2 regions of the Streptomyces sp. NPDC002232 genome follow, and region 1 is predicted to be linked to the other one. Evidence: riboswitches for the same ligand, from Rfam matches in the RefSeq annotation. Region 1 holds a riboswitch; the other holds the start of a gene.

Region 1 (14,842 bases):
CGAGGCACGCGGCCGGGGACTGGCACGTACGGCGGCGTCCGCGGCGGTGGCCGACGCCCTCGCCGCCGGCCTCCTCCCACAATGGCGGGCGCGGCCCCCGGCCTCCCGGCGGGTCGCCGCCGCTCTGGGCTTCGAGGAGCTGGGCACCCAGTTCTCGCTGGAGCCGGCCTGATCCCCGGCCCACCCCGGTGACCTGGGAGAATCCCGCCATGCCCGCCGCCATCGCACCGCACTTCGCGCAGTTCACCACTCCCGGGGCCGTGCCCGCCGGGCTCGTGCCGCTCCTCGCCGAGTGCTGGACCGAGGTCAGCGACGCGGGCGGGGCCGCCGGGTTCCCGTTCGCGCCGGTCGACCCGGCCGAGGTCGCCGCCGCCGTCGACCGGATCGTCGCGGGGCTCGACCCGGCGCGCAGCCGCCTCGTCACCGCCACCGTCGACGGCGCCCTCGCGGGCTGGCTGTGCCTCCGCCGCGACACCCATCCGCTGGTCGCGCACTGGGGCACCCTGCACCACGTCCAGACCCGCCTGGGGATGCGGGGGCGGGGCATCGGCGCCGGTCTGGTGCGCCGGGCCCACGTGATCGCCCGCGACGAGATGGAGCTGGAGCAGCTGCGCCTCGCGGCACGCGGCGGCACCGGCCTGGAGGAGTTCTACGGCCGGCTCGGCTGGCGGGAGATCGGCCGCTGGCCCGGAGCCCTGCGCCTGGCCGCCGGTGACGACCGCGACGAGATCCTCATGGTCCTGACACCTCTGTGACCCCGCCTCCCCCACCGCGGCGGGCCCGCACCGCGCGCACGACCCGGGTGGCCCCGTACCCCAGCAGCCACGGCAGCACCGTGATGCCGAGGACGTAGACGAGGAGGTAGCCGACGAGGTCGTCGGTGCGCGGCGACTGCCCCCGGGGCAGGAGCATCGCCGTCGCGGAGACCCCCACCGGCACCAGCGGGAGCAGCACCGTCCACACCCACGGCCACGGGCCGGGCCGCCGGGCGCACCACACCCCGGTGGCGCCCATGAGGAAGGGCCCGAAGGGCACCCACAGCAGCACCGGGTAGAAGAGCAGCAGCCACCCGTCGTCCCCGTACCCGAACATCATCGAAGAGCCCCCCTCGCCCTCTCGGCCGTCAGGGACGACGCGCGGAGGAAGGGGTCCAGTTCTCCGCGATTGGCCTTGGTCCGAGGATTTCCGCCCCCGGTACGGTCGGCGGCATGCGCATCCGAATCGTCGACGCCTTCACCGACCGGCCCTTCTCCGGCAACCCGGCCGGAGTCCTGCTCCTCGACTCGTTCCCCGACGACGCCTGGCTCCAGCAGGTCGCCGCCGAGGTCAACCTGTCGGAGACCGCCTTCGCCCATCCACTGCCCGCCGGAGGGGAGGCCGACTGGGCGCTGCGCTGGTTCACCCCGACCACCGAGGTCGACATGTGCGGCCACGCCACCCTGGCCACGGCGCACGTCCTGCACACGACCGGCACCGCGAGCGGCACGGTCCGCTTCGCCGCCCGCTGCGGCGTCCTGATCACCACTGCCGAGGCCGACGGCACGATCACGATGGACTTCCCGACCTCGTCCCTCACTCCGGTGCCCGTCCCCGCGGGTCTGGAGAAGGCGCTCGGCGCCGAGGTCGTCGCCGTCCACGACACCGCCGAGCACATCGGCGACCTCCTCGTCGAGCTGCGCGACGAGGCCGCCGTCCGCTCCCTCACCCCGGACTTCGCCGCTCTCAAGGTGCTCTCCTCGCGCGGCGTCATCGCGACCGCCGCCGCCGAACGCCCCGACGCGGGATACGCGTTCGCGTCGCGGGGCTTCTTCCCCGCGGTCGGGATCGACGAGGACCCGGTGACCGGCAGCGCCCACACCGCGCTCGCCCCGTACTGGTCGGCCCGGCTCGGCCGCGAGGAGCTCACCGGCTTCCAGGGCGGCGCCCGCACGGGCCTCGTCCGGACCCGTCTGCGGGGCGAGCGCACCCTGCTGAACGGCCACGCCGTCACCGTCATCGAGGGCGACCTGCACGTGTGACCGTACGCGAGGGGGCGTACGGCTCCGGGCCGTACGCCCCCCCGCGTCGCCGACCCGGCCGCCGCGTCACACCGTGGGCAGCCAGCCCACCTTCCCGGCAAGCAGTCCGTACCCGACGAAGGCGACGATGTCGAGCAGCGCGTGCGCCGCGACCAGCGGGCCGACCCGCCCCCAGCGGCGGTAGAGCAGCACGAAGACCACGCCCATCACCAGGTTGCCGAGGAAGCCGCCGATCCCCTGGTACAGGTGGTACGAGCCGCGCAGCACCGAGCTGGCGGCCAGCGCCGCCATCGGCGACCAGCCCAACTGGCCGAGCCTGCGCAGCAGGTAGCCGACGACGACCACCTCCTCCAGGACGGCGTTCTGCAGCGCCGAGAGGATCAGCACCGGGTACTTCCACCACACCTCGGGGAGCGATTCGGGCACCACGGTGAGGTTGAACCCGGACGCCCGCGCCGCCAGGTAGAACGCCAGGCCCGCGCTCCCGATCCCCGCGGCGACGAGGGTCCCCCGCCCGAGGTCGGACCACGGGCGGGTCCGGTCGAAGCCGATGGCCCGCAGTCCCCGGACCCCCGGGCCCTCCCGCGTCAGCAGATGGGCGACGAGCACGACCGGGACCAGCGCGGTGGCGATGCCGAAGAGCTGCCAGGACAGGTCGAGCCACGGCCGCCCGGGGGCGTAGGAGCCGTTGAGCGTCGCGGCCTGCTGCTTCAGGGAGCCCGGTCTGGTCAGCGAGCCGATGAAGCTGATGAGCGCCGACACCCCGCTCGCCCCGAGCGAGAGCGCGAGCACGATGAGCGTCTCGGAGCGCAGCACCCCGCGCGGCAGGCCGTCGGGGGGCGGGGCGAGGTCCCTCAGTCGTTGCTCCGACACCACACCTGTCTCCACTTCCCCTCGCGGGCTCATGCCGTTCCGGCGGCCCCGGCCGCCCGGGACCACCCTGACATGATCACCCATGGAGGGGGCGGGGAGGAGGTCAGCCGATCCCCACCGGCCAGCTGTGCACCGGCTCGCCCGTGAGCATGAGCGTCCGGTAGCGGCGGGTGGTCGCCGCGAGGGCCGCCTCCCGGTCGAGGCCCGACTCCACGGCCCGGTGGTAGGTGTCGGCCTGCCAGGAGGCGCCGTTCACCCGCCGCAGACAGCGCTGCTCGATCACGCCCAGGTAGAAGTCCCGGTCGGCCGGCTCGATGTGCCAGGCGTCGAGCCCCGCGGCGGCCAGCGGCAGCAGTTCGTCGAGGACGAGGCGGACCGCCGGGAGGGTCGCGATGCCGCCGGCGCGGCCCGAGCGGGGCCAGCGCAGCTCCGCTTCGATGCCGTGGCGGCAGGCGGTGTCGAAGTTGGCCTCGGCGTCCTGGAAGGCCATCCGCTTCCACACCGGCCGGGGGTCGTCGGCGAGCGAGCGGACGAGCCCGTAGTAGAAGGCCGCGTTGGCGATCACGTCGGTGACGGTCGGCCCGGCCGGCAGCACCCGGTTCTCGACGCGCAGGTGCGGGACGCCGTCGACCCAGCCGTACACCGGCCTGTTCCAGCGGTAGACGGTGCCGTTGTGCAGGACCAGCTCCTGGAGTCGCGGCACCCCGCCCCGGTCCAGGACGAGCAGCGGGTCCTCCTCGTCGCAGAGCGGCAGCAGGGCGGGGAAGTAGCGGACGTTCTCCTCGAAGAGGTCGTACACCGAGTCCACCCAGCGCTCGCCGAACCAGGTGCGCGGCCGGACCCCCTGGGACTGGAGCTCGGGCGGGCGGGTGTCGGTGGCCTGCTGGAAGAGCGGCGGCCGGGACTCCCGCCACAGTTCGCGGCCGAAGACGAAGGGCGCGTTGGCGCCGAGCGCGATCTGCACGCCGGACACGGCCTGCGCCGCGTTCCACACGGCGGCGAACCGGGCCGGCGTGACCTGGAGGTGCAGCTGCACCGAGGTGCAGGCGGCCTCGGGGACGATCGACTCGGAGGTGCACAGCAGGTGTTCGACGCCGTGGATGTCGAGGGTGAAGTCCTCACCGCGGGCGGCGAGTATCTGGTCGTTGAGGAGGGTGTAGCGGTCGTTGTCCGAGAGGTTCTCGGGGACCAGGTCGTGCTGGCCGAGCGTGGGGAGTATGCCGATCATGACGACACCGGCGTCGAGTTCCGAGGCCTTGCGGTCGGCATATCCGATGCCAGTTCCGATCTCTTCCGCGAGCCGGTCGAATACACGGCCGTCGAGCTGGTGGGGCGCGATGTTCACTTCGAGGTTGAACATTCCGAGTTCTGTCTGGAAATCGGGGCTGGCGATCTTTTCGAGAACCGGGCCGTTGAGCATCCGGGGCAGCCCGTCGGCACCGGCGAGATTGAGTTCGATCTCCACGCCCATGAGATTGCGCGGCCGGTCGAACCTCTTCTCCGCCAGCAGCCGCGCCAGCCCCGCGAGACACTGCTGGAGCTTTCTCCGGTACTGCTGCCGGTCGGACGGGCCGAACCCGTCGGCCGCGACCTTCTCCCCCATCGAAGCGTCCCTCCCAGAGTGGGCGGCCGCCCGGGCGGCCGCGCGTCACGGACGATGATGCCCAGCCCGCTGATCGACAACGCCTGCGGAACCGGCCTCTCGGAGGATAGGCTGGACGGAGTGCTCCATGGGCACATTCCGAAGGCAAGGAACGAGCGACATATACCAATGTCGTATTGTCCCGGGAGGCGGGGTTCACATTCAGCCGTCCGCCTTCGCGAGGAATACGCAGGTGGGAGTGGCAGAGCCTCGGAGATTCCGCTTCAACTCCCGTCGATTACGGCCTGATGACGTCTTGTCAGGAATATCGGCGAGGTCTAGCGGAAACACTGTGTGAACACGTGTCGTATAAACTCCGCGGACGAGGCAGAGTGTTGGCGCCCGGCCATGGCCCCATGTCCCCCTCTGGCCCCGCCGCCGACAGCGCCGTCGTACCTGCCCACGCGTCACCGTGTCTCCTGAGCGAGAGGCGACCCACCATGCTCCGACCCTCCCCGGCCCCTGCGCCGGCCCTCCGCAGTGTCCTCGCGGCCCTCGGCTCACCGACCGCCGTCCGCGAGCCGCGAACTCCCGCGCTGCGGGCCGCACAAGGACCGCTGAGCCCCGAACACCCTCTGCCCGTGCACGTCCTCGGCGTCACCGGAGCACCGGGGCTCGTGCCCCGCACCCGGCTCGCCGGCTGGCGCTTCCTGATCCGGAACGGGGACCGGGCGATCGCCGCCGCGGACACCATGCTCACCCCGGACGGCTGGGCCTTCTCGCACTTCTTCGAGGGGCCGTACGTCTCCGCCACCGAGCAGGCCCTGCTCCAGGCGGAGGCCCTGCCCGTCACGTACCGGCCGAGGCTGCTGTCCGTACCGGAGCTCTACATGCTGACGCTCTGGCTCCAGGCCGACTCCGAGGCGGACGGCACGACCGTCGCACCGGCCGCGGCCGATCTGATGGTGCCCCTGGCCCCCGCACCCCCGGGGATCGCGGCCCACCGCCCGTACCAGGTCGCCGATCTCCTGCCGGTGCTCAGTACGCGACTCGCGCCGCCGCCCCTCCTGGGCTCGCCGGCGCCCGCCTGATCCGGCTCACCCGCGTCGCCCCGCCCCGTGACCCGCTCGGGTCACGGGGCGCACTTCTGTCCGGGCCGCGCGCCCGAGCGCGCCTCCCGCACGCCCCTCCCGTACGGACTAGCCCACTGGGACCACTACGAACCACCCGAAGAGAGGGTGCAGTTGACCTGAACCGCCCCTGCGGGTGATGCGTCTACACAGGAAAGGACGGTCTGCCGCGAAATACCTGCGGAAGACCGTCCGTGGGGCAAGACTGGGACAGGAACCGAACCGACCGACGGGGGCGGCCATGAGCGCGCAGAGCCGCAGGACATCCACCACGACGCAGCGAGAGAACCCACCCATGTGCCAGCACCAGCCTGCCTGTCCGACCGCCGACTCCGCCGACCGGGAGGCGGCCCGACTCCTGGCACACCATCCGGAACAGGGCTGGAGCCTGCTGTGCAACGGCGTCCTGCTCTTCGAGGACACCGGTGAGCTGCTGCCGGACGGGCAGATCATCGCCCCGCACCGGCCGCTGACGGCCGGACGGGTGACGACCGCCGCCTGAGGGCGCGCGGCCGGACGCCGTACGAGGAGAGAACAGCCGAGGGCCGGCCCGGAGGAGATCCTCCGCACCGGCCCTCGACGCGTGCTCAGTTGTCGTACTCGTCCAGCGGCGGGCAGGAGCAGACCAGGTTCCGGTCGCCGAAGGCACCGTCGATGCGGCGCACCGGCGGCCAGTACTTGTCGGCGGCCGAGACACCGGCCGGGAAGACCGCCTCGTCGCGCGTGTACGGGTGGTTCCACTCGCCGCCCAGCGCCGCCGCGGTGTGCGGGGCGTTGTGCAGCGGGTTGTCGTCGGCGGGCCACTGGCCCGAGGCGACCTTCTCGATCTCGGCCCGGATCGCGATCATGGTGTCGCAGAAGCGGTCGAGCTCGGTCAGGTCCTCGGACTCGGTCGGCTCGATCATCAGCGTGCCGGCGACCGGGAAGGACATCGTCGGCGCGTGGAAGCCGTAGTCGATGAGGCGCTTCGCGATGTCGTCGACGCTGACGCCGGTGGCCTTGGCCAGCGGACGGATGTCGACGATGCACTCGTGCGCGACCAGCCCGTTCGGACCGGTGTAGAGCACGGGGAAGTGCGGCTCCAGGCGCTTGGCGATGTAGTTCGCCGCGAGGACGGCGACCTGGGTGGCGCGCGTGAGGCCCTCGCCGCCCATGAGGCGCACGTAGGACCAGGAGATCGGCAGGATGCCGGCGGAGCCCCAGGGGGCCGCCGAGATCGGGCCGACGCCCGTCTCCGGGCCCGCGGTGGGCTGGAGCGGGTGGTTCGGCAGGAACGGCGCGAGGTGCGCGCGGACGCCGACCGGACCGACGCCGGGGCCGCCGCCGCCGTGCGGGATGCAGAAGGTCTTGTGCAGGTTCAGGTGCGACACGTCGCCGCCGAAGTGGCCCGGCTTGGCCAGACCGACCAGCGCGTTGAGGTTGGCACCGTCGACGTACACCTGACCGCCGGCCTCGTGGACCTCGGCGCAGATGTCGGCGACGTGCTCCTCGAAGACGCCGTGCGTGGACGGGTAGGTGATCATCAGCACGGACAGCTCGTCCCGGTACTGCTCGATCTTGGCGCGCAGGTCGGTGACGTCGACCTCGCCGTCCTCGGCCGTCTTGACCACGACGACCTTCATGCCGGCCATCACCGCGGACGCGGCGTTGGTGCCGTGAGCGGAGGACGGGATGAGGCACACGGTGCGCCGGAGATCGCCGTTGGCACGGTGGTAGGCGCGGACCGCGAGCAGACCCGCGAGCTCGCCCTGCGAGCCGGCGTTCGGCTGGATCGACACCTTGTCGTAGCCGGTGACCTCGGCGAGGCGGTCCTCCAGCTCGGTGATGAGCGTGACGTAGCCCTGCGCCTGGTCGATCGGGGCGAACGGGTGCATCTGGCCGAACTCGGGCCAGGTCACCGGCTCCATCTCGGTGGTCGCGTTCAGCTTCATGGTGCAGGAGCCGAGCGGGATCATGCCCCGGTCCAGCGCGTAGTCGCGGTCCGCGAGCTTGCGCAGGTAGCGCAGCATCGAGGTCTCGGAGCGGTGCGCGTGGAAGACCGGGTGGGTCAGGTACGCGTCGGAGCGCAGCAGCGAGGCCGGGATCGCGTCCTCGGTGGCGGCGTCGAGGGCCTCGATGTCGCCCTCGACCCCGAAGGCGCCCCAGACCGCGGCGAGCTGCGCGCGGCCGGTGGTCTCGTCGCAGGAGACCGAGACGAGGTCGGCGTCGACGCGGTGGAGGTTGACGCCGGCCGCGCGGGCGGCGGCGACGACCTCGTCGGCCTTGCCGGGCACGCGGACGGTGACGGTGTCGAAGTAGGAGCCGTGCACGACCTCGACGCCGCCGGCGGTGAGGCCCGCGGCGAGGACGGCGGCGTAGCGGTGGGTCCGCTCCGCGATCTGCCGCAGGCCGTCCGGACCGTGGTAGACGGCGTACATGCCGGCCATCACGGCGAGCAGCACCTGCGCGGTGCAGATGTTGCTGGTGGCCTTCTCGCGGCGGATGTGCTGCTCGCGGGTCTGCAGGGCCAGGCGGTAGGCGCGGTTGCCGTCGGCGTCGACGGAGACGCCCACGAGGCGGCCGGGCAGGGAGCGGGCGTGCTTGTCCTGGACGGCCATGTAGCCGGCGTGCGGACCGCCGAAGCCCATGGGGACGCCGAAGCGCTGCGTCGTGCCGACGGCGATGTCCGCGCCCAGCTCGCCGGGCGAGGTGAGCAGGGTGAGCGCGAGCAGGTCGGCGGCGACGGTGACGATCGCGCCGAGCTCGTGCGCGGCGTCGATCAGCGGCTTGATGTCGCGGACGGCGCCGGAGGCACCCGGGTACTGGAGCAGCACGCCGAAGACGCCGCGCTCGGCGATCTCGGCCGGGATGCCGGCGCTCAGGTCGGCGACGACGACCTCGACACCGGTCGGCTCGGCGCGGGTCTCGATGACGGCGACGGTCTGCGGCAGGGCGTCGGCGTCGACGAGGAAGACGCCCTTCTTGACCTTGCCGACGCGGCGCGAGAGCGCCATGGCCTCGGCGGCGGCGGTGCCCTCGTCGAGGAGGGAGGCGCCGGAGGTGGGCAGACCGGTGAGGTCGGCCACCATCGTCTGGAAGTTGAGGAGGGCCTCCAGGCGGCCCTGCGAGATCTCCGGCTGGTACGGCGTGTAGGCCGTGTACCAGGAGGGGTTCTCCATGACGTTGCGGAGGATGACCGGCGGCGTGAAGGTGCCGTAGTAGCCGAGGCCGATCATCGGGGCGAGGACCTGGTTGCGGTCGGCGAGCGTGCGCAGCTCGGCGAGGACCTCGGCCTCGGTGCGCGCGGCCGGCAGACCCAGGGCCTCGGCGTTCTTGATCACGTCCGGCACCGCGGCGGCCGTGAGCTCGTCCAGCGAGCCGTAACCGACCTGGGCGAGCATCTTGGCCCGGGCCTCGGCGTCGGGCCCGATGTGCCGCTGCTCGAACGGGATGCCCTGTTCGAGCTCGGAGAGCGGAGTGCGGTTGGCGGTCATGTACGGAGGCCTCCTGGTCGTCACGACCTGCGAGGGGCACCACGGCGCGGGTACCCGGACGGCCTCCCCCTCTGTCATCTCAACCTGAGAGTTTCACCGGCACGCCTCGCGGCACGCCGGCTTTCACCGTCGGTGAGAGCGAGATGCCGTCGGACATCCGCTCTGCTTTCCAGAGTGACCTCGTCCGCGCGGTACAGGGGCCTGAGAGATTCCGGGGAGGATTTGCTCCTTCGGCGCCCACCGGAAGAATTCTCCGGGGGACTCTCCCGCACAGGGTCGACAGCCACAACCAGCCTACCAGCGAGGTTGCGGCTCCCATCGCTCAAGTGGCCGACATCCCAGTTGTGCACTTTCGTAGGGGTGTAGAGCAGTTGCGACCAGTTGGAGGGACCGTGCAGACCGACATCGATCCGCGCAGCCTGATCGGCCGCAAGGCGTTCGACCGAAGCGGGCACAAGATCGGAACCGTGGACGAGGTGTACCTGGACGACGCGACCGGCATCCCGGAATGGGCCGCGGTCCGCACCGGGCTGTTCAGCCGGGACGCCTTCGTCCCCCTGGAGCCGAGCTCCCTGCTCGACGACGGACTCCACATCCCGTACGAAAGGGCCCTGATCAAGGACGCCCCGGACTTCGGCGTGGGCCGTCATCTCTCCCCCGAGCAGGAGCTCCAGCTCTACCGGCACTACAGCCTGGCGCTGCCGCCCGCGCCCACGGACGCCCCGGACAAGGACTTCGGCCGCCTGGCCGGCCAGGACGGCGCCTGACCGCGCGGCCCGGTGACGGACCCCACCCGCGCGGCGACGCGGGTGGCTCCGTCACGCCGCCGCGTCCCCCCGCACCAGCGGCAGCGGCTCGGACGGATGGAGCTCCGGGTCGTCCACGGCGAAGGTCCGCACCCGCCCCGGCCCGGACCACGGCTCCTCGAACCGCACCGTGACCCGCCCGACCCCGCTCCCCTGGACCCACCCCGCCCCGTGCGCGTCGTGCCGCACGTCGTGGCCGGGCGCCCAGACCCGCTCGGCGCCCTCCGCCACGGCGGTCGGCGCCTCCTCCGCCTCGTCGGCGCCCTCGGGCGCCGCCTCCTCCGCCGGCCGCTCCGCCGCCTCCGCCTGGGCGAACAGGTCCTCCTGCGTGTAGTCGGCGAGACCGCTCACCCCGACGCCGAGCAGCCGCACGCCCCCCGTCGTGTCCACCGCCTCCAGGAGCCGCCCCGCGGCCTCCCGGACCACGCCCGGGTCGTCCGTCGGCCCGCGCAGCGTCTCGGACCGGGTGAGCGTGGAGAAGTCGTAGCGCCGCACCTTCAGGACGATGGTCCGCCCGGAGTGCCCGGACGCGCGCAGCCGCCCCACACACCGCTCCGCGAGCCGCTCGACCTCGGACCGGATCCGCACCCGGTCGTGCAGGTCCACGTCGAAGGTGTCCTCGACCGACACCGACTTCGCGTCCCGCTCGGCCACCACGGGCCGGTCGTCGTGCCCCTGGGCCATCCGGTGCAGCGACGTCCCGTGCGCCCGCCCCAGGAGCCGTACGAGCTCGTCCTCGCCCGCCTCTGCGAGGTCGGCGACGGTGACCATCCCGGCGCGTCTCAGATGCTCCCCCGTGGCCGGCCCGACCCCGGGCAGGATCCGCACCGACCGGGGCCCGAGCAGCTCCCGCTCGGTGCCGGGCTCGATGAGGACGAGACCGTCCGGCTTCGCCTCCTCGGAAGCGATCTTCGCGATCATCTTGGACCCGGCCAGCCCGACGGAACCGGTGAGCCCGGTGGTCGCGAGGATGTCGACCCGCAGCCGCTCCCCCGCCGCCCGCGCGCCCGCGCTGTCGTCGGCGACACCGCCGGCCTCCAGGTCGACGAAGGCCTCGTCGAGGCTCAGCGGCTCCACGAGCGGGGACAGCCGCCGGAGCAGCTCCATGACCTGGTCGCTGATCGAGCGGTAGAAGGCGAAGCGCGGCACGAGATAGGCCGCGTTCGGCGCGAGCCGCCGCGCCTGGCCCATGGGCATGGCCGAATGCACCCCGAAGCGGCGGGCCTCGTAGGAGGCGGTGGCGACCACGCCGCGCGGCCCGAGGCCGCCGACGACCACCGGCTTGCCGCGCAGGCTGGGCTTCGACGCCTGCTCGGCGGCGGCGAAGAAGGCATCCATGTCGAGATGCAGGATCGTGGGCGCGGCTCTCACAGGTCCGATGCTGCCCTACGCCACTGACAACGCCCCCGCGGAACGCCAGGGAACCCCCGCCGGGACCTCGGAAGGCCCCTCAGGCCCCTGGAGGAGCCGGGAGGCTCCCGGGGGAAGACCGGCCCGTCGGCAGTCGCCCTCAGACGGCCCTGTCGCGCCGTCGCCGCGCCAGCTCGTCACCCGGGTTGTGACCCACGAGCGTCTCGCCGGTGTCGACGCGCTCCCCGTGGAGCTGCGACAGCGCCGCCTCGACGTCCCGCCACACCACCCCGACGGCGATGCCGAAGACGCCCTGCCCGCCCTGGAGGAGGTCGACGACCTCGTCGGGCGAGGAGCACTCGTACACCGTGGCCCCGTCGCTCATCAGCGTCATCCGCTCCAGGTCGCGAAAGCCCCGGGCGCGCAGGTGCTGCACCGCGGCCCGGATGTTCTGGAGGGCCACCCCGGTGTCGAGGAAACGCTTGACGATCTTCAGTACGACGACGTCGCGGAAGCTGTACAGCCGCTGCGTCCCCGACCCGTACGCGGGCCGCACGCTCGGCTCCACGAGCCCGGTGCGCGCCCAGTAGTCCAACTGGCGATAGGTGATCCCGGCGGCCGCGCAGGCCGTCGGCCCGCGATAGCCGATCGCCTCGTCGGCGATCCCGCCGTCGGCACCGGTGTCCGTCCCGAAGTCGCCCACCCTGCCGTGAAGCGGATACGGACCGCTCTCCCCGGACAAGCGCCCGAGCGAGCTCCCTGCCGTACCGTCCGCGCTGCTCATCACGCCGACCCTCCGTCCTTGACCTGCCCACACGAAGGTAGGCAGTCACTTGGGGCGCGTCAACGATCGCCACACTCGGCACGCCGAGTGATAATCACCCTGAGAGTGGTTTCGCGTGTCTCCCTGCGGGGAAAGGCTACTCGAATGCCCTCGTGGCACCCCACGGACGGCCTCCGGCCGAGCCGCTCCGTCTCACTGGCTGTTGGTCCCGAAGTCCTCCGGTGAGATCTGGTCGAGGAACTCGCGGAACTTCTCCACCTCGTCCTCCTGCTCGTCCGGAATCGCGATGCCGGCGTCGTCCAGCACGCCGTCGCTGCCGTAGATCGGCGTCCCGGTCCGAAGGGCCAGGGCTATCGCGTCCGACGGGCGCGCGCTGACCTCCACGCCGCTGGCGAAGACCAGCTCGGCGTAGAAGACCCCGTCACGCAGATCCGTGATGCGGACCTCGGTGAGCTCCTGCCCGACGGCCTCCAGCACGTCCTTGAACAGGTCGTGCGTCAGCGGCCGCGGAGGGGCCATCCCCTGCTGGGCGAAGGCGATCGCGGTCGCCTCACCCGGTCCGATCCAGATGGGGAGGTACCGATCGCCTCCCACTTCACGCAGGAGCACGATCGGCTGGTTGGAGGGCATTTCCACCCGGACACCCACAACGTCGAGCTCGTTCACACAGCAACCCTAGGACGTGCCCGACCGGTTTGGATAGTCGGGCCCCCCCTCGACGCCCTGCCCGAGCCCTCCCCGGGCCCCCTCCCGGGAGCCCCAGGATCACGGCAGGCGAAGCCCGAGAGCGGTCTGCACCAGGGCCGCGTGCAACCGCACCGACTGAGCGGCGAGCTCCTTTGCGGTGGCCTCCGCATGGGCCCTGGTCTGCGGATTGCGGTGCCGGCGCAGCGGCGCGACCACCTGCTCGATCAGTCCGGCCTCCCGGTCGGCGGCCGCCTTCACGGACCGCAGGTGCCGGGGCTCCAGACCGAATCTCCCCAGATCCGCCACGAGCCTCGCGACGGTGACGGTCTCGGCGTCGTATCCGCCGCCCTCCGCCTCGGAGATCAGGCCGTACGCCTCCCATGCGGCGAGCTCGGCCTCGGTCACGTCGGCGGCGGCGATCAGCTCGGCGCGCCCGAGCCGGGCGACGGTCGGCGCCTCCGGCTCCGCCTCGTCCTCGTCCCAGGCGCCCTCGACCAGGTCGCGCCGACGCCCGGGCGCCGGGAGCTTGATCGGCTCCCCCCGCTCCAGGGCGTCGAGATGCTCGCGGATGACCTTCAGCGGAAGATAGTGGTCCCGCTGCATCCGCAGGATGCGGGCGAGCCGCTCCACGTCCTGCGGGCTGAACTTCCGGTACCCGGAGGCCGTACGACGGGGCTCGACCAGCCCCTCGGCCTCCAGGAACCGGATCTTGGAGATCGTCACTTCGGGAAATTCGTCGCGCAGCTGGTTCAGCACCGTGCCGATGCTCACCAGCCGGTCGCCCGAGGCGGTGCCGGAGCCGGCACCGCCCGTCGGTGTTCGCAGCATGGACCTTCCCTGAAGGGGCTTTCCCCGAGGCGTCACACGCCTCGCTGGCTCGAGTAGAAGACCAGCCGGTACTTGCCGATCTGCACCTCGTCGCCGTTGGACAGGACGACCGACTCGATCGGCTCGCGGTTGACGTAGGTGCCGTTGAGGCTGCCGACGTCGGCCACGGTGAAGCTGCCGTCCGGCGCCCGCCGGAACTCGACATGCCGCCGGGAGACGGTGAAGTCGTCCAGGAAGATGTCGCTCTGCGGGTGACGGCCGGCCGTCGTCAGCTCACCGTCGAGCAGGAACCGGCTGCCCGAGTTCGGACCCCGGCGCACCACGAGGAGCGCGGAGCCCAACGGCAGCGCCTCCACGGCGGCGAGTGCCTCGGGCGACAGCGACGGAAGGGCGTTCTGGCCGGTGACCTCGGCGTCATACGCCTCGAGCCCCGAGATGGAGATCGTCGACGTCGTCTCCGACGCCCGCTCGGGAGCGACCCCGCCCCGCAGCGGCGTACCGCAGTGGGAGCAGAAGCGACTGTCGGCCGTGTTGCGGTGACCGCACCTCGTGCACACCGGCATGGACGCATCCTCCTGCCGCGGCTGCCCCGCGGAGGTCTGTGTCGCGTACGGGTCGGGCGTAAACCCTCCACCCGTACTTGAGGTTGATGGTTCTCCGAAACCTATGCGGGCGGCCCCGGCGGGGTCAACAGAAGACGCGCCCTGCGTGCCCGGAATGTCACCCCCCCGACCGTCGACCTCGTCACGGAAGAGCGGGCGCTCGCCGCCCTGCTCCTCGCTCTGGGCGTGGCGCGGCGCGGCGTGCTTGGCGTTGCCGCCGTCCTCGCGTCCGCTCTTGCCGAACAACTTCGCAAACAACTTCACGGGCGATTCCCCTTGACCGAAACAGACCCGCCCGTGGGGCAGGACGAACCGAGATCCTTCACACCTGCCGACCCGGACACCTTCACAACGTCCGTATCCTCCGGACAGTTTCCACCACGCACCACCGTTGTGGTGCGCCGACCCCCCGCAACGTCGTGCCCTTGTCGCGGGACCCCCCTCGTCCCCCGCTCACTGGGAGGACGACTGAGCGTAGTCAGGCCGCTTCGCGGGTCGCAAGGCATCGACGACGATCTTCGCCGACCGCTCCACCGTGGCCGTGGCCTGCTCCTTCTCCAGGGTCTGCACGACACCGCCGGGGATGTTGAGCGCGGGCTCGAGATCCTCCGGCTTGCCGATGACCTTGAAGACGTACGGAGCGGCCACCTTCGTTCCATCGATCCGCATCTCATCACCGCTCCCGGTGAAATAACTGTCCGCGACCACC
Region 2 (14,842 bases), on a different contig from region 1:
CGGAGGTCTGGGCGCCGTCGAACTGGTCGATCTGGGCCTCGATGCCGACCTTGGCCAGCGACTGCTGGAGGGACTCGGCGGTCGCGATCTCGATCTTCTTGTTGTTGCGGACCGCGATCGTGGTCTTGAAGCCGTTCGGCTTGCCGCACTTCTTCAGCGCGTCCTTGGCCTTGACCAGGTCCGGGGCGCCACCGAGCTTGCCGTACGGGTCGGCCTTCGGGTCGGCGCCCTTGATGGCCGGCGGCAGCATGTTGGAGGCGATGTCGCCACCGGCCTGCGGGCCGCCGCGGGCGGTCTGGAGGGACTTCGAGTCGGCGGCGTAGATGATCGCCTTGCGGCACTCGATGTTGGGGATCACCGTCTGCGGGAAGACCGCGTAGCGGATGAAGCCCGTCTGCGGGTTGTCGACGTTGCCCTTGTGCTGCTGGAGCACCTTCTGGCGCGCGGCGGCGCCGACGCCCGTCGCGTTGATGTCGAGGTCGTACTCGCCCTCGACCAGGCGGTTGTCCATGTCGTCGGCGTTCGTGGTGAACGTGACGCTGATCTTGTCCGGCAGGGCCTTGCGGACGGTGTCCGTCTTGGCGTCCCACTTGTCGTTGCGGACCAGCTTGATGGACTTGTTGGGGGTGTAGGAGTCCCACTTGTACGGGCCGGAGGAGAAGGGCTTCAGGCCGTACTTGGCCTTGGTGTCCTTGTCCTGGCGGACCGGGGAGGCCGCCGGCATGGCCAGCATCTGGAGGAAGTCACCGTTGGCGACCGGGAGCTTGAAGATGATGGTCTTGTCGTCCGGGGTCTCGATCGCCTTGAGGCCGAGCTTGTCCGCGGCGGTGTCCTTGTACGGGCCCTTGTACTCGCCCTTGGGGTCGAGGACCTGCTGGAGGTAGATCGGGCCGCCGGAGATGACGTCCTGGGCCCAGATGCGCTCGATGCCGTACTTGATGTCCTTGGAGGTGATCGGCTTGCCGTCCTCCCAGGTCACCCCGTCCTTCAGCGTGAAGGTGTAGGTGAGGCCGTCGGCCGAGACCTTGCCCGCGTCGGTGGCGAGGTCCGGGACCAGCTCGGTGGAGGCGGCGCCCGGCTCGGCCTTGAAGGTGACGAGCTGACGGGTGTAGTAGCGGGCGAAGTCCCACACGAACCCGTAGTAGCCGCGCTGGGGGTCCCAGTTGTCGGCCTCCTGCGAGCCGATGAACTTCAGCTCGCCGCCCTTCTTGTCGGACGCGTTGGCGACCTTGTTCACGGCGGCGTCGAAGCCGGCCGCGCCCGTCTTGCCCTTGTCGCCACCGTCGCCGTTGCCGCCGCCACAGGCGGTGGTGACGACCATCGTGGCCGCGGCAAGCAGCGCGCCCGCGGCGATTCTGCGCTGAGAGCTCTTCAGCATGGGTCCAGCAACCTCCGGGATAGTGGCGGGGCCGTCACGGCGGTCCGCCGATTGGGGTGGGCCTCCTGTCGCCTGCGGCAGGGGCGGGTCTTGCGTGTCGTCGGCGAACGATCAGCGGGAGCCCTTCGGGTCGAGCGCGTCACGCACGCCGTCGCCGAAGAGGTTGAACGCCAGAACGGTGATGAAGATCGCGAGGCCGGGGATCACCATGAAGAGGGGGTCCGACTCGTAGGTGGTGATGGCCGTCGACAGCATCTGGCCCCAGGAAGCGGTGGGGGGCTTCACACCCGCGCCGAGGAAGCTGAGCGCCGCTTCGGTGAGGATGTTGGTCGGGATCATCAGGGTCGCGTAGACCATGATCGGGGCGAGCAGGTTCGGCAGCAGCTCGCGGCGCAGGATGTAGAGGCGTCCCGCGCCGAGGCTCTGGGCGGCCTCGACGTACTCGCGGTTGCGCAGCGAGAGGGTCTGGCCGCGGACGATGCGGCCGACGTAGGGCCAGCCGAAGAAGCCGATCACGACGACGAGCGCGGCGATGCGCACGCCCGATCCGTCCAGGCCGAGGAACTGGTTGGGCAGCACCGAGACCAGGGCGATCGTGAACAGCAGCTGCGGGAAGGCGAGCATGACGTCCATGATCCGGCTGAGGGCGGCGTCGACCCAGCCGCCGAAGTAGCCGGCGATGACGCCGAGGACGGTGCCGAGGAAGACCGCGAAGACCGCCGCGAGGAAGGCGACGAGCAGGGAGATCCGGGCGCCGTAGACGATCCGGCTGAAGACGTCGCGGCCGTTGACGGGCTCGACGCCGAAGAGGAAGTCGGAACTGACGCCGCCCCAGGATCCGATGGGCGTACCGAAGAGCGGGTCGATCTGGTCCTCGTGGAACTCGTCCGGCGGGTGGCCGAGGAGGCCGACGATGACCGGTGCGAAGATCGCGACGAGGATGAGGAAGAGGACGACGAAGGCGCCCGCGAGGGCCAGTTTGTCGCGCTTGAGGCGGGTCCAGGCGATCTTCCAGGGCGAGCGCCCCTCGATCGCCGTGCCGGAGGCGCCGGAGTGGTCCGGAATGCCGGGCGCGCCGTCGACGGTGGCGGTCGCCTCGCCCGCACTCGTCTCGCGCAGTGGTGCCGTCATCGTGGTGAGGACCCCTCTCGGCCGCCGGTAGCCGGCCCTTGCCCGCCGCGGGTGGCGGCTCGGTGGAACAACATGCTGGGCACCTGCTCGAAAGGAGCCGAACGCCCGGTGTTCCGGGGAGTCTTCAATGCGCTTGTGATCACCCGCCAGCCCTGGCGAGGAATGGTTGCTCAAACGTGATGCGGTGCTGCGACTTCCGTTATGCGGACGTCGTGATCACGTGAGCGGACCAACCGGGGCCCTCTTCCCCGCAATCGGACATGTCGCTCAACTCGTGCCGCGCACGGTCGTATTGGGGTGAACGAAGGCCTCCGGAGCGGACTCCGGAGGCCTTTGGCGACAAGTGGGACACGAGGGACGTCTCAGTATCCGGACGGGGCCGGTGGCGGGTATCCGTACCCCGGCACGGCGGCGGATCCGCGTCCGGCGTGCGCCTCGCGGTCGTAGAAGGGACGCGCGTTCGCCCGCAGCCAGAGCGCGACGGGGTCGTACGCGTCGGAGAGGGCGACGGTCGAGACGGGCAGTCCGTCGGGGACGGAGCCGATCGACTGGCGCATCATCGAGCGGACCGTGTCGACGGCCGCGGCGGAGGTGTCGTACAGGTCGAGGCCGATGGCGAGGTACGGGGAGCCGAGCGCCGGCTGCACCCAGCCGCGGCGCAGCGCCCGGACGGCCGGGGTGCGGTGCGCGTTCTGCGTGAGCAGGGCGTAGAACTGCGGGATCTCCAGGGCGGGCTCGGTGACGCGCAGCGGTCCGGCGGGCATCCGGTCGAGGCCGGTGGCGATGCGCCGCAGGTCGGCCCAGGGGATGCCGACGCCGCCGCCGGGGGCGTGCGGATTGAGCCAGACGCCCCAGCGGTCGGGGTAGAGCGCGCGGGCGATGTCGCGGCCGGTGACGAGCTCGTGCGCGCGGTTCCAGCCGGAGGCGGCGAGTTCCTGGGCGGAGGTGACGCAGGGCGCGTAGCCGAAGCCGTCGACCTCCATGTTCCCGTACTGGGCGTCGGGCGAGCCGGGGGCGCCCTGCCACAGCAGCATCCAGAGCTCGCCGTCGGCGAGGGCGTGCAGCAACTGCTCGTACGCGTCGTAGCGTCCGGGTGCCACCTGGCGCAGCATGTGCTCGACCGTCCCGGTCGAAGCGGTGCCTGACGCGCTCACCGTGTTTCCCGCCCCTCTTCCGTCCACCACGTACGTCGGTCCAGCGATCCAGTTCAGTTCAGCTTAAACAGGGGGCCGCTCACACGGCGGCGCGCTGGTAGAAGGGGCGCACCCGCTCCAGCATCCAGTCGCCGACCGGGTCCTGCGCCATGTCGAGCAGGATGAGGTTGACCGGCCAGGCGACCTCGATCCGGCCGAGCGCGCGGCCGAGGGCGTCCAGGGGGGCGTTCCGGTCGACGCCGTCCCAGCCGGTGAGCTGGACGCCGACGAAGAGGGCGGGTTCGGTGCCCTCGACGCTGGCGAGGGCGCGGCGGGCGGTGGCGACGACCCCGGTGGCCTCGAACTCGGCGGAGGCGGCGGCGAGGAAGTCGACGGGGTCGTCCTGCCAGTCGGGCTCGAAGAGTCGGACGCGGCCGCCGCTGGCGGGGCCGTCGAGCGGGGTGCGGCCCGCGCGGCAGAGCTCGGCGACGGCGGGCGGGGGCAGCGGGACGCCGACGGTGCCGCCGGGGTTCACGGCGATGCCGAGCTGCGGGGGCAGGCCGCGGGCGAAGTCACGGGCGGGGGCGACGGTGAAGGACATGTGGTCGCCGACGCAGGCGAGGAACTGCTGCTCGGAGCTGAAGACGGGGACGTAGGCCGCGCCGTCGATCTCCAGGGTGGCGAGGTCGAGGCCGGGGCTGTCGGGGCCGCCGCCGTTCGGCAGGGGCACCCAGACCTGGCTGCGGCCCAGCACCTCGACCAGCCGGCCGCCGGCCCCGGGGTTGCCGAGTGAGGCGGCAAGGACCTCTTCGAGCTCGTTGCCCGGCCACGTCACGTCCACGGTCGCTCTTCCCCTTCTCGCACGGCCTGCCGCACCGGCCGCCCGGCAGCACCCTAACGCCGCCCCGCCGCCGCCGTGGCCAGAAGTGAAGGGTACGGGCGTCCCGGGACGGCCGTCGGACACCGCCCGTACCCCCGTCTCGGGGCCTGGGCCCGTTTCCCCGGCGGGCTCGCTCCGGCCCGCCTCGGGACCGGGCCCGTTTCCCCCATGCCCCCCTCAGGCCGCCTCGCGGAAGCCGATCCGGTGGAGGGAGTCGGCGGCGTCCCGGTCGAGGAGGGTCACCGAGGCGCAGCCGTGCGGCAGGCTGCCGGCCTCGGCGGCCCGCAGGAGCCGGCCCACGGCCCGCCGGTGGCGTGCGAAGGCGTACGCGGAGACGCCCCGGCCCCGGTCCTGCTGGCCGGCCCGCGCGGTGTCCGGGGTGACGTCGAGGAGGACCAGGTGCAGGGCCCGGCCGCGCCGTCTCGCCTCGCGGGCGAGCCAGCCGCGAACCCAGGACTGGGTGCCGCAGTCGTGGACGATCACACTGGCGCCGGAGCGCAGGACCCGGCGCAGCCCGGCGTAGTGCGCGATCCGGACGAGGGGCCGGTAGACCGCGTACGGCAGGAGGCGCGGCATGCGGGCCGCCCAGCGCTCGCGGGCGTCCTGGGAGTCGATGCCGCCGTCCGCGGCGGCGCGCTTCATGAGGGTGGACTTGCCGCTGCCGGGCAGCCCGGAGACGACGACGAGGTCACCGGCGGCGAAGGTGAGGGCACGGGGGCCCCGGCCGCCGCGCTCGCGCAGGTCGCGCAGGAGACGGCCGCGGCGGCTCCTGGCCCGCGCCCGCTGGGACGGTATGCCGGTACTGGTGGCGTAGGCGCCGGTGTGCTGGATCCTCATCGCGCTCCCCCTGTCGGGTCTCAGGAGACCTGAGGAGACCCTTGCCCAAGAAGTGTAAAGAATCAGTAATGCGACACAAGCGATTTGCCCCGCCGACACCGCGTGCAATGATGTGCGCGCCAGGCGCGCACAGTCGCCGCACAATCGCATACCGGCCGCTCGAATCCGCGCGGGAGAGTTCCGGACCGCCGAGCGCGTCCGGGCGCCGAAGGAGCAAGACCCTCCCTTGAATCTCTCAGGCCCCGTACCGCGTGGATGAGGCAGATCTGAAAAGCGGGACACCGTGTCGTGTCCCCACCCAAGGTGCAAGCCGAGGATGCCCTCGGTGAACCTCTCAGGTTCCATGACAGATGGGGAGGACGTCCTCGCCCGTCATGTGTTTTCGTCACCGATCACGCCCTTGGGACCCGGGAGCCACCCATGAGCACTGCCCCCCGTCTGACCGCCCTCGATGCCCTGCATCGTTCGCTGGGCGCGACCATGACCGACTTCGCCGGCTGGGACATGCCGCTCCGGTACGGCAGCGAGCGCGACGAGCACAACGCCGTCCGCACCCGGGCCGGCCTCTTCGACCTCTCGCACATGGGCGAGATCACGGTCACGGGTCCGCAGGCCGTGGAGCTCCTGGACTTCGCCCTGGTCGGCAACATCTCGACCGTGGGCAACGGCCGCGCCCGCTACACGATGATCTGCCGGGAGGACGGCGGCATCCTCGACGACCTGATCGTCTACCGCCTCGGCGAGACGGAGTACATGGTCGTCGCCAACGCCTCCAACGCCCAGGTCGTCCTCGACGCCCTGACCGAGCGCGCGGCCGGTTTCGACGCCGAGGTCCGCGACGACCGCGACGCGTACGCCCTGATCGCCGTCCAGGGCCCGGAGTCCCCCGGCATCCTGAAGTCGGTCACCGACGCCGACCTGGACGGCCTGAAGTACTACGCCGGCCTGCCCGGCACCGTCGCGGGCGTGCCGGCGCTGATCGCCCGCACCGGCTACACCGGTGAGGACGGCTTCGAGCTGTTCCTGAAGCCCGAGCACGCCGAGGGCGTGTGGCGGGCGCTGACCGAGGCGGGCGAGGGCGTCGGCCTGATCCCGTGCGGCCTGTCCTGCCGCGACACGCTCCGCCTGGAGGCGGGCATGCCGCTGTACGGCCACGAGCTGACCACCGCCCTCACCCCCTTCGACGCGGGCCTGGGCCGGGTCGTGAAGTTCGAGAAGACGACCAACGAGGGCCGCTTCGTCGGCCGCGAGGCGCTGGAGAAGGCCGCCGAGCGCGCCGAGAGCGCCCCGCCGCGCAAGCTCGTCGGCCTGATCGCCGAGGGCCGCCGGGTCCCGCGCGCCGGCTTCCAGGTAGTCAAGGACGGCGAGGTCATCGGCGAGGTCACCTCCGGCGCGCCGTCCCCGACCCTCGGCAAGCCGATCGCGATGGCGTACGTGGACGCGGCGCACGCCACGCCCGGCACCCCGGGCGCGGGGGTGGACATCCGCGGCACCCACGAGCCCTACGAGGTCGTGGCGCTGCCGTTCTACAAGCGCCAGAAGTGACGCAGTCGTCTCATCCCCGGTCTCATCCCGCGAGACCCACGTTCATCAGTACTCCCCCGATCCAGGAGAATCAGGTCATGAGCAACCCCCAGCAGCTGCGCTACACCAAGGAGCACGAGTGGCTGTCGGACGCCGAGGACGGCGTCTCGACCGTCGGCATCACGGAGTTCGCGGCCAACGCGCTCGGTGACGTCGTCTACGCCCAGCTCCCCGAGGTCGGCGACACCGTCACCGCGGGCGAGACCTGCGGCGAGCTGGAGTCGACGAAGTCCGTGAGCGACCTGTACTCCCCCGTCACGGGCGAGGTCGTCGCCGCCAACCAGGACGTGGTGGACGACCCGTCGCTGGTGAACACGGCTCCGTTCGAGGGTGGCTGGCTGTTCAAGGTGCGCGTCGCGGGTGAGCCGGAGGAGCTGCTCACCGCCGACGAGTACACCGCGTTCTCCGCCGGCTGAGACCGGGCCCGAGACCCCTAGGGATCGATTCATGTCGCTTCTGAACACTCCCCTCCACGAGCTGGACCCCGACGTCGCCGCCGCCGTCGACGCCGAGCTCCGCCGTCAGCAGTCCACCCTCGAGATGATCGCCTCGGAGAACTTCGCTCCGGTCGCGGTCATGGAAGCCCAAGGCTCCGTCCTCACCAACAAGTACGCCGAGGGCTACCCCGGCCGCCGCTACTACGGCGGCTGCGAGCACGTCGACGTGGCCGAGCAGATCGCGATCGACCGGATCAAGGACCTGTTCGGCGCCGAGTACGCCAACGTCCAGCCGCACTCCGGCGCCTCCGCGAACCAGGCCGCCCTCTTCGCGATCGCCCAGCCCGGCGACACGATCCTGGGCCTGGACCTGGCGCACGGCGGCCACCTCACCCACGGCATGCGCCTGAACTTCTCCGGCAAGCAGTTCGACGTGGTCGCGTACCACGTGGACGAGGCCGGTCTGGTCGACATGGCCGAGGTCGAGCGCCTCGCCAAGGAGCACCGCCCCAAGGTGATCATCGCGGGCTGGTCCGCCTACCCGCGCCAGCTGGACTTCGCCGAGTTCCGCCGCATCGCGGACGAGGTCGAGGCCTACCTGTGGGTCGACATGGCCCACTTCGCCGGCCTGGTCGCCGCCGGTCTGCACCCGAACCCGGTCGCGTACGCGGACGTGGTGACCTCCACCACGCACAAGACGCTCGGCGGCCCGCGCGGCGGCATCATCCTGGCGAAGAAGGAGTTCGCGAAGAAGCTGAACTCCTCCGTCTTCCCCGGATTCCAGGGCGGCCCGCTGGAGCACGTGATCGCGGCCAAGGCCGTCTCCTTCAAGGTCGCGGCCTCGGAGGAGTTCAAGGAGCGCCAGCAGCGCACCCTGGACGGCGCCCGCGCGCTCGCCGAGCGCCTGGTCCAGGACGACGTCACCGCCCACGGCGTCTCCGTCCTGTCCGGCGGCACGGACGTCCACCTGGTCCTGGTGGACCTGCGGAACTCGGAGCTGGACGGCCAGCAGGCCGAGGACCGTCTCCACGAGGTCGGCATCACGGTCAACCGGAACGCCGTTCCGAACGACCCGCGCCCGCCGATGGTCACCTCGGGTCTGCGCATCGGCACGCCGGCGCTCGCGACCCGCGGCTTCCAGGCCGATGACTTCGCCGAGGTCGCCGACGTCATCGCCGAGACCCTGAAGCCGGGCTTCGACGCGGACAAGGCCGCCTCCCTCAAGGCCCGGGTCACCGCGCTCGCGGACAAGCACCCGCTGTACCCCGGCCTGAAGTAAGTTTCGTACCCTTTTGTTCTGCGGCCCGTCCGCGGTCGTTCGTACGAAAGCTCCGGGGCACCGCGCACACTGGACAGTGAGCGCGGTGCCCCGTCCCTTGCTCAGCCCCCTCTGCACCACCCCGGCAGACAAAGGCGTCCAGCCCCCACAAGGAGTCCTCCCGTGGCCATCTCGGTCTTCGACCTGTTCTCGATCGGCATCGGTCCGTCCAGCTCCCACACGGTGGGCCCCATGAGGGCTGCCCGGATGTTCGCCCGCCGGCTGAAGAACGAGGGGCTGCTCGCCCACACGGCGGCGATACGGGCGGAGCTGTACGGCTCGCTCGGCGCCACCGGCCACGGCCACGGCACCCCGAAGGCGGTCCTGCTGGGCCTGGAGGGCAACTCCCCGCGCACGGTGAACGTGGAGACCGCCGACGACGAGTTCGAGCGGATCAAGGCGAGCGGCCGGATCAACCTGCTCGGGGCGCACGAGATCCCCTTCGACTTCGACGCCGACCTGATCCTGCACCGGCGCAAGGCGCTCCCGTACCACGCCAACGGCATGACAGTCTTCGCGTACGACGCGGAGGGCGGCCCGGTCCTGGAGAAGACGTACTACTCGGTCGGCGGCGGCTTCGTCGTCGACGAGGACGCGGTCGCGGGCGAGAACCCGATCGTCCCCGACGACACCGTCCTGAAGTACCCCTTCCGCACCGGCGACGAGCTGCTCCGCCTCGCGAAGGAGACCGGCCTGTCGATCTCCGCGCTGATGCTGGAGAACGAGAAGGCCTGGCGCACCGAGGACGAGATCCGCGAGGGCCTCCTGGAGATCTGGCGGGTCATGCAGTCCTGCGTCTCGCGCGGCATGTCCCGCGAGGGCATCCTGCCCGGCGGCCTGAAGGTCCGCCGCCGCGCCGCGAACCTGGCCCGCAAGCTGCGCTCCGAGGGCGACCCGAAGATGCACGCCATGGAGTGGATCACCCTCTACGCCATGGCCGTGAACGAGGAGAACGCGGCGGGCGGCCGGGTGGTCACCGCCCCGACGAACGGCGCCGCGGGCATCATCCCCGCGGTCCTGCACTACTACACGAACTTCGTGCCCGGCGCCGACGACGACGGCATCGTCCGCTTCATGCTGGCGGCCGGCGCGGTCGGCATGCTCTTCAAGGAGAACGCCTCGATCTCCGGCGCCGAGGTCGGCTGCCAGGGCGAGGTCGGCTCGGCCTGCTCGATGGCGGCGGGCGCGCTCGCCGAGGTCCTCGGCGGCTCCCCGGAGCAGGTGGAGAACGCGGCCGAGATCGGCATGGAGCACAACCTGGGCCTGACCTGCGACCCGGTCGGCGGCCTGGTGCAGATCCCGTGCATCGAGCGGAACGGCATGGCGGCGGTCAAGGCCGTCACGGCGGCGAAGATGTCGATGCGCGGCGACGGCAGCCACCTGGTCTCCCTGGACAAGGTCATCAAGACCATGAAGGAGACGGGCGCCGACATGAGCGTCAAGTACAAGGAGACCGCGCGCGGCGGTCTCGCGGTGAACATCATCGAGTGCTGAACCGTTCACTCGGCCGGACGGCCGGTCCCGGGGTTCCCGGGGCCGGCCGTTCCCGTTCCCCGCGCGCCGGTCCTCACGCCGGGGCCGGCACCAGGCTCCGGCCCGTCTCGTGGGCGTCCAGCAGGGCGCAGGGGCCCCGGGGCCCGGCACCCGCCGGAGACGACGCCGGGCCCCGGGCGGGCGGCGACACGGGGTCGCTGCGCCCACCGGGACCCGGTGGATGGGGCCTGGCGTCAGGCGCCGGCTCAGGCCTTGCTGTAGTGCGCCCAGAACTCGTCCCAGGACAGCACCCCGTCGCCGTTGTCGTCGCGCTGCTTGATGAGCACCTCGGCGACGGTCTCGGTGACGTTGAAGTCGCCGTGCTTCGCCATGAGGCTCTTGTACTCCGCGGCGGTGATGAAACCGTCCCCGTCGGTGTCGAAGCTGTTGAATGCCTTGCGTGCGTCGTCGATGTCCGCCACTGTGTCCGCCCCTTCTCGGTGCTTTTCTGACGGGGGTCAGATTAGCTGGCCCCCGGGTGCCGGATGCGGGGGGCATGAACGACGGGGTCCGGGGAGCCGGTGGGCGGCTCGCGCCGGGACCCCGCTAGGGCGTGTCGTCCCACTCCCGTCGTCGCCCGCGGGGCAGACGGGAGTGTGACGACACGCCCTAGCGGAAGATGCCGGTGTGGCCGAGGGAGTAGCGGCCGGGCTGGGGGTAGACGGCGAGGCCGTGGGGGCCGCTGCCGACGGGGATGCGGGCGAGCTGCTTCCCGGTCGTGGTGTCGATGGCGTAGACCTCGGAGTCGTAGCGCCCGGAGAGCCAGAGGACCTTCCCGTCGGCGGAGACGCCGCCCATGTCGGGGGAGCCGCCGTTCGGGAGCTTCCACTTCTTGGTGAGCTTGTTCTGCCCGAAGTCGAAGACGGAGACCGTGCCCTCCCCCCGGTTGGAGACGTACATCTCGCGGGAGTCCCGGCTGATGTAGAGGCCGTGGCAGCCCTTGCCGGTGGGGAGCAGGGTGGGGGTGGTGAACTTCTCGCCGTCCAGGACCCACATGCCGTGCGCCATCATGTCGGCGATGTAGAAGGTCTTGCCGTCGGGCGAGATCTTGACGTCCTGCGGCATCGCGCCGTCGAAGGGCAGCTTCTGCTGGCCGATCACCTCCATCTTCTCGGTGTCGACCTTGAGGAGTTCGCCGGAGAACTCGCAGGAGACGACGAAGTAGCGCCCGTCGGCGGAGAAGTCCGCGTGGTTGACGCCGTAGCAGCTGACCGGGACGGACTTCTTCCGCGCCATGGTGTGCGGGTCGCGGAAGACGAGCTCGCGGTCGAGCGAGGCCATCACGATGGCGTACTTGCCGTTCGGCGTGAAGTAGAGGTTGTACGGGTCGTGGACCTCGACGGGCTTCCCGGCGACGCCGGTGGCGGGGTCGATGGGGGTGAGCGTGTGGCCCCGGTCGTTGTTCACCCAGAGGGTCTTCATGTCCCAGGAGGGGACGACGTGCTGCGGCTGGGCGCCGACCGGGATGGTCTCGACGACCTGGTAGGTCGTGGGATCGATGACGGAGACGGTGTTGGAGTTGGTGTTGGGGACGTAGACCCGGGAGGGGAAGTTCTTGACCACCGGGGAGAGCCGGTTCGGCCGGTCGGCGGCGTACACGTCGTGGGGGTCGAGCGGGGGCGGCATCCCCGGCAGCCCGGCGGGGGCCGCGGCCGGTTCGGGCACGGCGGCCTTCTTCACGGGGGCGGCGCCCTCGGAGTGGTTCGGGGTGCCGCAGCCGGCGAGACCGGCGAGGAGGGCGGCGGCGAGGAGGATGCGTGTTCTCTTCGTGACGTGTGCCATCAGCTCAGCAGCTCCGTGGTGGTGACCGCGCTCAGGCCGCGGCGGTCGAGTTCGGCGAGGAGGACGGGCAGCGCGGTGGCGGTGTCCGGGTAGCCGAAGTGCAGGCTGACCACGGATCCGGCGCGGACCGGCCCGGTGACGTTGCGGACGACGGCCGCGGCGCCGGGTGAGGTGAAGTCGAGGGAGTCGACGTCGTACGAGAGGACGTGCGGGTATCCGGCGCGCCGGGCGGCGCGCAGCACGGAGGGGCCGGCGTGCTGGGTGCGCGAGGGCCGGAACCAGGTGCCGACGGAGCCGGTGAGCCGGCGCAGCCGGGTGGCGCAGGCCTCGATCTCGGCGAGGGCCTCGGTCTCGGTCATCGCGTTGATGTCGATGTGGCGCTGGGTGTGGTTGCCGAGGTCGTGGCCGCCGTCGAGGACGCGGCGGGCCAGGGCGGGGTGCGCGTCGAGCCAGCTGCCGACGGCGAGGACGGTGACGCGGGCGCCGGCCCGCTCGGCCTCGGTGAGGAGTCGGGTGGCGAGGGCGGGGTCGCCCTGGCCGTGGAAGGTGAGGGCGACCCGGGGCCGGTCGCGCGGGCCGTGCGCGATCTCGTCCGGCTGTCCGGGGAAGTGCCGGGGAGCCGGGGCGGCGGCGGGCGCGGGGGCGGGGCTGCGGCCGGCTGCGGTGCTGTGCCCGGCGTCGGGGGCGGGGCGGGGGTCCGGGCCGCAGGCGGTGGCGAGGGCTCCCGCGAGGGCGGCGGCCGCGCCCGCCCGGAGGGCTCCTCGGCGGTCGGTCGGCTTCACGCGACCATTGAAAGGGGGGTATGGCCCGGTTCATCACGATTAGGCCAATTCAGGACGTTTGCAGGTATGTGCGGGGCGTCCAGCATGCGGACGCTCCCGGGAAACAAACGATGAACCGCATAGCCATTCACTGTTTACAAGGTCGGTGCTGCACGTCACCAACGATTCACCGTTGAACTGTCCGCTTTTATCCCAGCTTGCCCCACTAGGGACTTTTGGCGGCAAGGCCACCTGTCTGCCATAGTCGGAGACACGACCCCCATTGACCCGGGCCAGGTCGACAGAGCGGCCGTGGATACACCCCCCCGTCCACGGCGCATCACACGGAAGCCCCCACGCGCCTCACCATGGCGCACGGGGGCTTCCGTGCGTCCGGGGCCACGGGAATCAGGGGCGGTCCGCGACCCGCATCTCGAACCAGGTCGTCTTGCCGCGCGGCGCCAGGTCGACGCCCCAGCGGTCGGCGAGCTTGTCGACCAGGAAGAGGCCCCGGCCGCTGACGTCGAGCTCGTGCACCGGCATCAGACACGGCAGCCCCCGGGAGGGGTCGCGCACCTCGATCCGGATCCAGCCGCGCCGCCGCTGCAAACGCAGGGCGAAGACCCGGGCCCCGGTGTGCCGGACGGCGTTCCCGACGAGCTCCGAGACGAGGAGCACCGCGTGCTCGGCGATCTGCGGGCCGAGACCCCACTGCCGGAGCACCACGTGCTGGGTGAGCCTGCGGGCCACCCACGCGGACTCGGGGCGGGACGGCAGCCGGACGTCCTCCTCGGCCGGGTTGCCGTACAACTCCACCTGGTCGAAGGCCTGTTCGTCGTCCGCGGCCGGTGACGACCGCGGCGCGGCGGCGCTCGCGCGCTGCCGCGGTTGTTCCCTACCCTCCAGGCCCGACATGCCCCCATCATGGCCGCACGGAGCCGGGCGCGGGGGCCGTTCCGGTGGAATCGGCCCCCACCCGTGAAGGAACGTCACCCGCCCCGTGAAGGACCGTCACCCGTTTCGTGAGGGTCCGTCACCTTCTCGTGAGAGGTCGTCACCCTCCCGGGCGAGGGCTGTCACCCTGCCGCGCGAGGGCCGTCGCCTCCCGGGCCGGGCGGTCGCTCTCGCACACGGGGGCCGCCCCTTCCCTTGGGATCAGGCGAACTTCGCCTTCCCCGGGCCCTCCTCGACGAAGCTGCGCATCCCGCGCTCGCGGTCCTCGGTGGCGAACAGCCCGGCGAACCAGGTGCGCTCGATGGCGAGACCCGTGTCGATGTCGGCCTCCAGGCCCTGGTCGATCGCCTCCTTCGCGGCCCGCAGGGCGACGGCCGGGCCCTGCGCCAGCTTCGCGGCCCAGGCGTGCGCCTGCTCGTACACCTCGGCGGCCGGGACGACCCGGTCGACCAGGCCGAGCGTGAGTGCCTCGTCGGCCTTCACCATCCGGCCGGTGAAGATCAGGTCCTTGGCCTTGGAGGGGCCGACGAGACGGGACAGCCGCTGGGTGCCGCCCGCGCCGGGGATCAGGCCGAGGAGGATCTCCGGCTGGCCCAGCTTGGCGTTGTCGGCGGCGATCCGGTAGTCGGCGCAGAGCGCCAGCTCGCAGCCGCCGCCGAGGGCGTACCCGGTGATCGCGGCGACGACCGGCTTGGGGATGCGGGCGACGGCGGTGAAGGAGTCCTGGAGGGCGCGCGAGCGCTTGACCATGGCCACGTGGTCCATGACCTGCATCTCCTTGATGTCCGCGCCGGCCGCGAACACCTTCTCGCCGCCGTACAGGACCACGGCCCGCACGTCGTCGCGGTCGGTCGCCTCCTGGGCCAGCTCGCGCAGCCGGTCCTGGGTGGCGACGTCCAGGGCGTTCATCGGGGGGCGGTCGAGGCGGATCGTGCCGACGCCTTCGGCGACTTCGAGGTTCACAGTCATGGGGAAAGGTTAGTGTCCGTTAACGCCGGCGGGCCCGGTGCTGTTGCTCACAGCACCGGGCCCGCACCTCGTCGCGGACGACTAGGCGATCCACTCCGACCAGTCCATGTTCCAGCCGTTGAGGCCGTTCTCCGGCGTGATCTGC

The links. Region 1 has a riboswitch for glycine ahead of gcvP (aminomethyl-transferring glycine dehydrogenase). Riboswitches for the same ligand answer to the same signal wherever they lie in the genome.
Region 2: another riboswitch for glycine. It lies ahead of gcvT (glycine cleavage system aminomethyltransferase GcvT); the one in region 1 lies ahead of gcvP (aminomethyl-transferring glycine dehydrogenase).

Annotation. Positions count from the first base shown of each region.
Region 1 covers NZ_JBIARV010000003.1:5,507-20,348, reverse strand. The annotation lists gene ACFYXU_RS12660 (GNAT family N-acetyltransferase) at 1-172, shown strand, start outside; gene ACFYXU_RS12655 (GNAT family N-acetyltransferase) at 210-755, shown strand; gene ACFYXU_RS12650 (hypothetical protein) at 733-1,095, opposite strand; gene ACFYXU_RS12645 (PhzF family phenazine biosynthesis protein) at 1,209-2,018, shown strand; gene ACFYXU_RS12640 (CPBP family intramembrane glutamic endopeptidase) at 2,085-2,924, opposite strand; gene ACFYXU_RS12635 (glutamate--cysteine ligase) at 2,995-4,494, opposite strand; gene ACFYXU_RS12630 (hypothetical protein) at 4,974-5,564, shown strand; gene ACFYXU_RS12625 (DUF5999 family protein) at 5,899-6,105, shown strand; gene gcvP (aminomethyl-transferring glycine dehydrogenase) at 6,191-9,076, opposite strand; glycine riboswitch at 9,256-9,355, opposite strand; gene ACFYXU_RS12615 (PRC-barrel domain-containing protein) at 9,469-9,843, shown strand; gene ACFYXU_RS12610 (DNA polymerase IV) at 9,895-11,253, opposite strand; gene ACFYXU_RS12605 (MerR family transcriptional regulator) at 11,393-12,016, opposite strand; gene ACFYXU_RS12600 (bifunctional nuclease family protein) at 12,209-12,682, opposite strand; gene ACFYXU_RS12595 (MerR family transcriptional regulator) at 12,782-13,531, opposite strand; gene ACFYXU_RS12590 (FHA domain-containing protein) at 13,564-14,505, opposite strand; gene ACFYXU_RS12585 (DUF881 domain-containing protein) at 14,587-14,842, opposite strand, start outside.
Region 2 covers NZ_JBIARV010000001.1:257,124-271,965, forward strand. The annotation lists gene ACFYXU_RS01145 (ABC transporter substrate-binding protein) at 1-1,378, opposite strand, end outside; gene ACFYXU_RS01150 (ABC transporter permease) at 1,490-2,509, opposite strand; gene ACFYXU_RS01155 (enhanced serine sensitivity protein SseB C-terminal domain-containing protein) at 2,872-3,663, opposite strand; gene ACFYXU_RS01160 (enhanced serine sensitivity protein SseB) at 3,743-4,483, opposite strand; gene ACFYXU_RS01165 (AAA family ATPase) at 4,700-5,359, opposite strand; glycine riboswitch at 5,520-5,619, shown strand; gene gcvT (glycine cleavage system aminomethyltransferase GcvT) at 5,780-6,904, shown strand; gene gcvH (glycine cleavage system protein GcvH) at 6,982-7,359, shown strand; gene glyA (serine hydroxymethyltransferase) at 7,391-8,659, shown strand; gene ACFYXU_RS01185 (L-serine ammonia-lyase) at 8,822-10,192, shown strand; gene ACFYXU_RS01190 (EF-hand domain-containing protein) at 10,438-10,653, opposite strand; gene ACFYXU_RS01195 (YncE family protein) at 10,841-12,013, opposite strand; gene ACFYXU_RS01200 (polysaccharide deacetylase family protein) at 12,013-12,795, opposite strand; gene ACFYXU_RS01205 (ATP-binding protein) at 13,183-13,689, opposite strand; gene ACFYXU_RS01210 (enoyl-CoA hydratase/isomerase family protein) at 13,930-14,697, opposite strand; gene ACFYXU_RS01215 (Ig-like domain-containing protein) at 14,779-14,842, opposite strand, start outside.